Linked DNA regions of Rhodopseudomonas palustris. The protein of the gene in region 1 interacts with the protein of each later gene in a pairwise test. Links are inferred from orthologs where the notes say so. Each region holds a gene or a part of one and is shown on either strand. Other genes may lie near its edges.

The links.
Region 2: the proteins of cysE (region 1) and cysK interact in binary tests that used the Escherichia coli proteins (3 or more experiments, as listed by UniProt). The link is inferred for Rhodopseudomonas palustris from one-to-one orthologs.

The regions. Positions count from the first base shown.
Region 1 is NZ_CP041387.1:2,735,024-2,740,557, forward strand. What follows is about bases 1,668-4,401. They hold cysE (serine O-acetyltransferase), read right to left. Parts: upstream 3,582-4,401; coding sequence 2,754-3,581; downstream 1,668-2,753. Other genes in these bases: FLL57_RS12525 (hypothetical protein), read left to right, coding at 1,668-2,336; FLL57_RS12530 (DUF3126 family protein), read right to left, coding at 2,351-2,569; FLL57_RS12540 (alpha/beta fold hydrolase), read right to left, coding at 3,816-4,401. Also shown: FLL57_RS12510 (hypothetical protein), read left to right, coding at 109-381; FLL57_RS12515 (gamma carbonic anhydrase family protein), read right to left, coding at 507-1,037; FLL57_RS12520 (DUF6949 family protein), read right to left, coding at 1,097-1,435; more of FLL57_RS12525, read left to right, coding at 1,629-1,667; more of FLL57_RS12540, read right to left, coding at 4,402-4,568; FLL57_RS12545 (hypothetical protein), read right to left, coding at 4,737-5,534.
Region 2 is NZ_CP041387.1:4,304,035-4,307,172, forward strand. What follows is about bases 148-3,138. They hold cysK (cysteine synthase A), read right to left. Parts: upstream 2,147-3,138; coding sequence 1,148-2,146; downstream 148-1,147. Other genes in these bases: FLL57_RS19805 (phosphoribosylaminoimidazolesuccinocarboxamide synthase), read left to right, coding at 160-1,077; FLL57_RS19815 (HNH endonuclease), read left to right, coding at 2,427-2,984. In the rest of the region: FLL57_RS19800 (pirin family protein), read left to right, coding at 1-89.

The DNA.
Region 1 (5,534 bases):
GAAACGAGATCGCCGTTTTGGCGGGCGATCGGCAATTCCCCGCAGCTCCGCCGCTGCGCCCCCGGAACGTTTCTCCACCTCGGAACTTGACGTCGCGGAGACCCCGCGATGCGCAAGCTGATCGGCTTCGAAGACGAGACTTTCGACAAGCTGAAGCGGCTCGGCCGCGATCGGATGGCTAGCCTGCAGGAGCTCGCCGACGAAGCCTTCGCCGATCTGCTGAAGAAGCACGGCGTGCCGATCGACTTGAAGGACGCTCTGCGCAAGAGCGCAGCGGCCGGCTCGCATCGCAAGCATGGAGGAGCAGCCGATGTCACGCGACCCGGATCCGTTCACACGGGGCGAACGCGCAGCGCGCGACAACATTCCCGCCGAAGCTAATCCGTATCACGACGGCAGCGAAGAACACGCGCTGTGGGCGGCCGGCCACGAGCGCATCGCGACGGCGATGGAGGCGAGCGAATCGGAGGGGACTTGAGCGCCGCGACCGCCGCGGCCGATGGACCTCAGCCGATCTTCTTCAAGCCCTTGGCGTAACGCTGTCCGTTGGCGACGTAGAACCCGGCGCCGGCCAGCATGGCCTGCACCTGCTCCGGCGTGAGCGTCCGCGCAATCTTGGCGGGTGCGCCGAGGATCAGCGAATTTTCGGGAAACGACTTGCCTTCGGTGACCACGGCCCCTGCGCCGACGACGCAGCCGCGTGCCAGCTTGGCGCCGTTCATGACGATCGCGCCCATCCCGATCAGCACGCTGTCTTCGATCGTGCAGCCGTGCAGGATGACGTTATGGCCGATGGTACAACCCTTGCCGACGGTGAGCGGAAAACCCGGATCGGTATGGCAGGTGGTGCCATCCTGGATGTTCGACCCTTCGCCGATCTCGATCCACTCGTTGTCGCCGCGCAACACTGCGCCGAACCACACCGACACCGATCCCCCGAGACGGACCTTGCCGACTACAGCGGCGTTATCGGCCACGAAGTACTTTCCGTCAGCCGGAAGAACCGGCGCCTGCCCGTCGAGTTCGTAGATTGCCATCGCTGTCTCCTGTCCCCGCTCTCGTCATCGCAAATGCGAGCGGGACGACGCAATCGTTTTCAGGCGATCAGCCCGACCGCGTGCAGCGCCATCAACACCACGGTTCCGGACATCAGACTCCAGGTGCCCGCGATCACGGTCGCCAGCATCACGAATTCGGCGCGCCGTCGCGCGGTGATGGTGGTGCGCGGCCCGAGCAAGGTGTTGCGCATGATGATGAATGGAGCGGCGAACATCAGGAACGGCACGGCGGCGAAGCTCTGCGTCGCCACGCCTTGCTGCAACATCGCGAAACCTGCCGACCGCTGCGTCAGCGCCTGATAGGCGCAGGTCGCGGCCCCGGCGACGGCGAACCCGATCAGAAGCGAGAACAGGTTGTTGAAGGCATCGGGCGACATCGGCGGCCTCCGGCTCGATGGGTGAGGCCCAGATGTCGCAAAATCCCGCGCAGGCCGCCACGACAGCCTTAAGAAAGGGTTAACGCGCGGGCGAAGAAATTGCCGGCGTGCGACGCACAATCCCGTTCGGCTGCGATTCGGCACGTGGCATAGTCCGAAACGATTCGTATGGGCCCGGACATCTCGCGTCGTCATGACTTTGGTATCGTCGCTTGCCGGCCGCCAGCGCCACAGCCGCGCTCCGCGGACCAGCTCCCGTGTTCCGCTGATGATCGGCGGCGCCATCGGCGCGGCATCGGTCGCGGCTGTCGCCTATCTGCTGTGGCCGACCTGGCATGTGCAGCCCGTCGGCGATCCCGACAGGACACCGGTGACCATCGGCGACACCCTGTTCAACGTCCCCACCAAGGCGTTCAGGGTGAAGTATCAGCGGCGCTCCGGACCGCAGGAGCGGGTCGATCTGGCCTTCCTGTATCCGTCGCTGGCGCCGCCCGAGCACGTCGCGCACAAGACGGCGGAGCAGATCGCCGAATTTCAGCCGATCGATCGCATCTTCGTCTCGATCGCGGCGCATCATGACGCCCTCGCGCCCGACACTCGGCTGCGCACGATCTACCCGCGCTATCTCGCTCCGGTCGCGCCGCAAACCGCGGACGGGCTGACACTGCGCTCGTTCGTCGAGGGCTCGCCCTATGCGAACGAGGATCTGTTCACAGCCGACCAGCCCGAGCTGTCCGCGCGCTGCACCCGCGACCGTCAGACGCCGGGAATGTGTCTCAGCGAAATCCGGGTCGATGGCGCGGACCTCACCTTCCGGTTTCCGCGACAATGGCTGACGCAGTGGCGGGAGGTCGCGCATGCGATCGCGCAGCTCGCCGCGCAGATGCATGTGCGCGGCTGAGGCGACAGATCCGGTCAGTCGACGTCGGCGAGATCGTCTTCCAGAATCGCCATCTGGAACTGGAACGAGCGATCGTCGTCCTCGTCGTCGACGAACAGAACGCCGATGAACTCCTCACCGATGTAAACCTCGGCCGAATCTTCCTTCTTCGGGCGCGGCACCACGCGGATCTTCGGATTGCCGAACACCCGCTTGAGATAGGCATCGAGTTTTCTGACTTCCTGAACGTCCACGGTGATCTCCAATTCAACTGATTAGCGGCCGACGCGGGGCGGACAGCACGCTCATCGCGCGGCCGGGGTCGCCGTCAGTACTTTCTCGCGACCGCTGCCGCAACCCCTCGTCGCGAGTTGCGAACTGCAATCGAGGCGGCCGTTCGGCCGGTCGATCGAGATCCGCGCAAGCGCATTGCGCCGATCAAATTCCGATCGCGTTGAGCATCTGGTCCATGGTGCGCGAGGGCTCGGCGCAGCCGGCCTCGCCCACCACCTTTGCCGGCACGCCGGCAACGGTCATATTATGCGGCACCGGCTTCAACACCACCGAACCGGCGGCGACGCGGGCGCAATAACCGACCTCGATGTTGCCGAGGATCTTGGCGCCGGCGCCGATCATCACCCCGCGGCGGATTTTCGGATGACGATCCTCGTGCTCCTTGCCGGTGCCGCCGAGCGTGACGCCGTGCAGGATCGAGACGTCGTCCTCGATCACCGCTGTCTCGCCAACCACCAGCCCGGTGGCGTGATCGAGGAAAATGCCGCGGCCGATCTTGGCGGCCGGATTGATATCAGTCTGGAACACCGCGGAGGCTCGGCTCTGCAGATACAGCGCGAAATCCTTGCGGCCCTTGGCGTTCAGCCAATGCGCCAGACGATGGGTCTGGATCGCGTGGAAACCCTTGTAGTAAAGCAGCGGATCGATGAAGCGCGAAGTCGCCGGATCGCGATCGAACACCGCGACCATATCGGCGCGAAACGCATTGCCGAGGTCCGGCTGGTCGCGCAGCGCATCTTCGAAAGTCTGGCGGATCAGATCTCCCGACAGCGCCGAATGATCCAGCCGCTCGGCGACGCGATGCACGACCGCGTCTTCCAGCCGGTCGTGATGCAGCACAGTGGCGAAAATAAACGACGCCAGTTCCGGCTCGCGCCGGACGATGTCCTCGGCTTCGGCGCGGACCCGTTCCCATATCGGATCGAGCGCCGTGACCGTCGCACTTTGCGGATTGATCTGATGCATCACCATGCGGGCTCTCTCGATCGGGTCGTTGTCAAACTATAGCACGGCAGGCGTCGCGCTGTCGCGGCGCATGGCGGGCGCCGTCCGACGCCCGCTCCCAAAATGTTAACCCATTGACGTCCCCCGACATTCGGCAGCCCAGCCGAAGCCACAGGCAACCACGGACATTTCAACGTGGGCTGCTGCCGGGATGGAATCAAGAGCCCGACGTCCGTCGCGGCGGCCGACATCGGCGGCGCATCACGGCCGCCGCGCGAGAAAGTCCACCACCCCTTCCTTGTACACCCGGTCGCCGACCGCACGCATGTGATCGCGGCGCGGGATGTCGAGCACCTCGGCGCCCGGAATGATCGCCCCGAGCGCGTGCGCCGAACCGGCGACGTCGTCGGTGGTGCCGACCGCGATCAGCACCGGCACGGCGATCTGCGCCGCCTGCTCGCGTGTCATCAGCCGCCGCGAGCCGCGCATGCAGGCGGCGAGCGCACGTCGGTCGGAGCGCGTCTGATCGGCGAAGGCGCGGAAGGTGCGGCCCATCGGGTCGACGACATCGTCGAGAGATTGCGCTTCGAGCGCGGCAGCCACGTTCTCGCCCGGACCGCCGCCTTCGATCAGTCCGAGACCGAGGCCGCCGAGAATCGCCGAGCGCACCCGGTCCGGATGCTCGCGCGCCAACGTCGCGGTGATCCGCCCGCCCATCGAATAGCCCATCACGTCGGCACGCGGCAGCTCCAGATGATCCAGCAGCGCCAGCGCATCGCCGGCCATCGCCGCGAGCGTGTAGTCCGCCGGGTCGTACAGCTTGGTGGACTCGCCGTGGCCGCGATTGTCGATCGCGATCACCCGCCGGCCGGCGCGCTTCAGCTCCGACAGCCAAGACGGATACACCCAATTGACGTTCTTGTTCGACGCGAAGCCGTGAATGAGCAAAATCGGCTCCCCCTCGCCGTCGTCGAGGTAAGCGATGGTGAGTCCGGCGTGATCGAAGCTCGGCATCAGGTATCCGTCGTTGATGATGGGAATGAGCGTGGCGGGTTATGTCGTCAGCCCGGACGGCGAGCGCAGCCGGACCACACGATCCGTCGCTTCGGCAAGCGAGCACGGCCGCGATAGGCGCCGTCGTATCGAACAGGAGAGAACGTTATCATTGTGGCGGCGCTCGCACTATGCCTCGACCGCAGCAGAGGCCGCGCGGACGGACGGCTGCGGCTGTGTGTCGGCGGCGAGCACGCGTTTGGCAGCCTTGCGTTTGCGGCGGTCGAGCCAGCGCTGCGTCAGACGCTCGGTGCCGGCCTTCAGCGAAGTGACGACGCCGATCAGCATCAGCAGCGCGCTGAAAATCCACGATGCGAAATTCCACGTTCCTGCCGTGAGCAGCAGGGCGCCGCGGCCGAACAGCTTGATGATCGCGCGGGTCTGACCGCCCTTGGCCTCGGCGAGCTTGGCGGCGCGCGCGACGTCCTTCGGACTCTCGGCGACTTTCAGCGCATCGAAGGCCCCGCGGGTGCCGGCCTTGTCGCCGATCCTGCCGACGTTCTTGGCGAGCCGCAGCAGGCCGCCGGCCTTGTCGGTGCGGACCGCCGCCTTCACGGCATCGAGCGTCTTTGCAGGGCGGAGCAGCGAGGCATCGGCCACCGCACGTCGCAGCGCCGGCGTATCGACGATGTCGCGCGCCGACCGCCCGGCCCATGTCGCCAGCCCCTCGCTGATGCGGCCGACCTTGCGCGCATCCTTGACCAGCGTCAGTCCGGCGCGCGCCGGAGCGGCGGCGCCGATGCTGACATAAGTCGCGGCCGTCACCGCGATGCCGGCCGCCGCGAGCCCGAGCACCAGATGATCGGCCGCCTCTCCGCTCGCCAGATGTTTGCCCTCGCGGATCACGTCACGGATATCACCGAACACGAACAGATCGCCGGCCATCGTGCCGGACAGCCCCGCGAGATCATCGGCCTGACCGGTGAC
Region 2 (3,138 bases), 1.6 Mb from region 1 along the record:
AGCGCATCGAACAGGCCAAACAGGACTGGAAAACCGGCCGTTTTGACGCGGTCCCGAACGAGAGCGAGTTCATTCCGCTGCCGGAATGATAGACTGCGGGCTCAAATCGACCTGTGCTGCCGGCTGCGCCGACGGCCACCTCTGCCTGGAACACCGCCCATGACCACGATGCTCTCGAGCGACCTCCCGCTGACCAAGATCGGCCGCGGCAAGGTGCGCGACATCTACGCCGTCGACGACGACCGGCTGCTGCTCGTCACCACCGACCGGATCAGCGCCTTCGACGTGGTGATGGGCGAGACCATTCCGATGAAGGGCGCGGTGCTGACCCAGATCAGCGCGTGGTGGTTCGATCAGCTCGGCGGCGTGGTGCCGCATCACATGATCAGCGCCGACACCGACGAGATCATCGCCGCAGTCCCGGCGTTGAGCGAGCATCGCGCCGTGATCGCAGGCCGGACGATGCTGTGCCGGCGCACCACCGTGTTCCCGATCGAATGCGTGATCCGCGGCTACATCACCGGCTCGGCCTGGAAGGAATACGCCGCCTCCGGCACACTGGCGGGCGAGAAGCTGGCCGAGGGGCTGACGGAGAGCGAGCGGCTGGTGCCGCCGATCTTCTCGCCGGCCACCAAGGCCGAGACCGGCCACGACGAGAACATCACGATCGCGCGGATGCGCGAGATCATCGGCGACGACGACGCCTACACGCTTGAGAGCATGACGCGCGCGGTCTACACCCAGGGCGAAGAGATCGCCCGCGAGCAGGGCATCATCATCGCCGACACCAAATTCGAATTCGGCCGCGACCAAGACGGCCGCATCATCCTGATCGACGAGGTGATGACGCCGGACAGTTCGCGGTTCTGGGCAGCCGATACCTACACCCCCGGCCGTCCGCAGCCGTCATTCGACAAGCAGCCATTGCGCGACTATCTCGACGCCGAACGCCGCGCCGGCCGCTGGAACGGCGAAGCACCGCCGCCGAAGCTGCCGGCCGAGATCGTGGAGGCGACCTCGAAGCGCTATCTCAAGGCCTACCGCCTGCTCACCGGCACCGAGCTGGTGGTGACATAATTTCAAGCCGCTCCGCGCCGGATCGCGGGCACGCTCCCGCAATCCGGCTGTAGCGTCGCGGCCCGGCCGATCAGACGCCTTCGAACAGCACCGTCGACAGGTAGCGCTCCGAGAACGACGGCACGATCGCCACGATGGTCTTGCCGGCGTTTTCCGGCCGTTTGCCAAGTTCGATCGCCGCGGCGATCGCCGCGCCCGACGAGATGCCGCCTGGGATGCCTTCGTGCCGGGCCAGCGCCCGCGAGGTTTCGATCGCGGTGGCGCTCGGGATCTTGACCACTTCGTCGATCACCGACCGATCCAGGATGTCCGGCACGAAGCCGGCGCCGATGCCCTGGATCTTGTGCGGGCCGGGCGCACCACCCGACAGCACCGGGCTTTCCTCCGGCTCGACCGCCACTACCTGCAGCGACGCCTTGCGCGGCTTCAGCACCTGGCCGACGCCGGTGACGGTGCCGCCGGTGCCGACGCCGGCGACGAAGATATCGACCGCGCCGTCGGTGTCGTTCCAGATCTCTTCCGCGGTGGTGCGGCGATGCACCGCCGGGTTGGCGAGATTCTTGAACTGTTGCGGCATCACCGCATTGGGGGTCGCCGCGACCAGCTCTTCGGCCTTGGCGACCGCGCCCTTCATGCCCTTGGCGGCTTCGGTCAGCACCAGTTCGGCGCCGAGGAAGGCCAGCATCTTGCGGCGCTCGACCGACATCGATTCCGGCATCACCAGCTTCAGCCGGTAGCCCTTGGCAGCGGCCACGAACGCCAGCGCGATACCGGTGTTCCCGGAGGTCGGCTCGATCAGCACGGTATCCGGCTTGATGATCCCCTCCTGCTCCAGCGCCGCGATCATCGCCGCTCCGATACGATCCTTCACGCTGCTGGCCGGATTGAAGTATTCGAGCTTGGCGTAGATCGTCGCTTTGACACCGTGCTGCTGCGGCAGCCGGTTCAGACGTACCAGCGGCGTATCGCCATACGCGTCGGCGATCGACTCGTACACCCGACCGCGGCCGGGACGATGGGCGGGCGCATCTGCGACGGCTTTGATCGATGCGGTTGCTGTGCTGGACATGACGCCTCCTCACTTGGATTGGCGGATTTCAGGGAACTGTCCGGGTCAATCTGCTAGCCCGCCGCGACCCCGTCAACGCGGCTGGTAAAAATGGAACAATCACCTCCGAAGCGCCGGGTTTCTGGAATACGCTTGCTGTGCCAACGTGCTGGCTTGGGCGAAAATCCCACCTTGCGGAGCGGACATTTCTGCATCGCCCTTCACAAGGCCGTCACGCTGACTGTAGTATGCCTTCGCATGCTGCTTCGCAGCGTCGATCGACGGGGGTCAGGAGCGTTTCTTGAACGCGCATGTCTCGCATGGCGGTTGGCCGGTATTGGTGCTCAACGCGGATTTCCGGCCGCTCAGTTACTATCCGCTATCGCTTTGGTCGTGGCAGGACGCGGTCAAAGCGGTGTTCCTCGATCGCGTCAATATTGTCGCCCATTACGACCGCGCGGTCCACAGTCCGAACCTCGACTTCCAGCTTCCGAGCGTGGTGTCGCTGAAGTCTTTCGTCAAGCCGACCACGCATCCGGCCTTCACCCGGTTCAACGTGTTCCTGCGCGATCGGTTCGTCTGCCAATATTGCGGCGCGCCGGACGATCTCACCTTCGATCACATCATTCCGCGCTCGAAGGGCGGCCAGACCACCTGGGAGAACGTCGTCGCCGCCTGCTCGCCGTGCAATTTGCGCAAGGGCAACCTGACGCCCGAACAGGCCAGGATGTTCCCGCGCCAGACCGCCTTCGCCCCCACGGTCCATGAGCTCCACCGCAACGGCCGGCTGTTCCCGCCGAACTATCTGCACGAGAGCTGGCTCGATTATTTGTATTGGGACACCGAGCTGGATCCATAGTCCACCCGCGGCGAAACCACTCCGTCTCGTCGCCTCGCCACAGCTTCCCTGCTCGCTTTACACCGCCTCCGACAGGCTGCACTGCTGCGTTCGAAGTCGCTCGCGAATGGATCGGTGATGTCGGGTTATTTTCTTCTACTATTGCCGCCGGCCG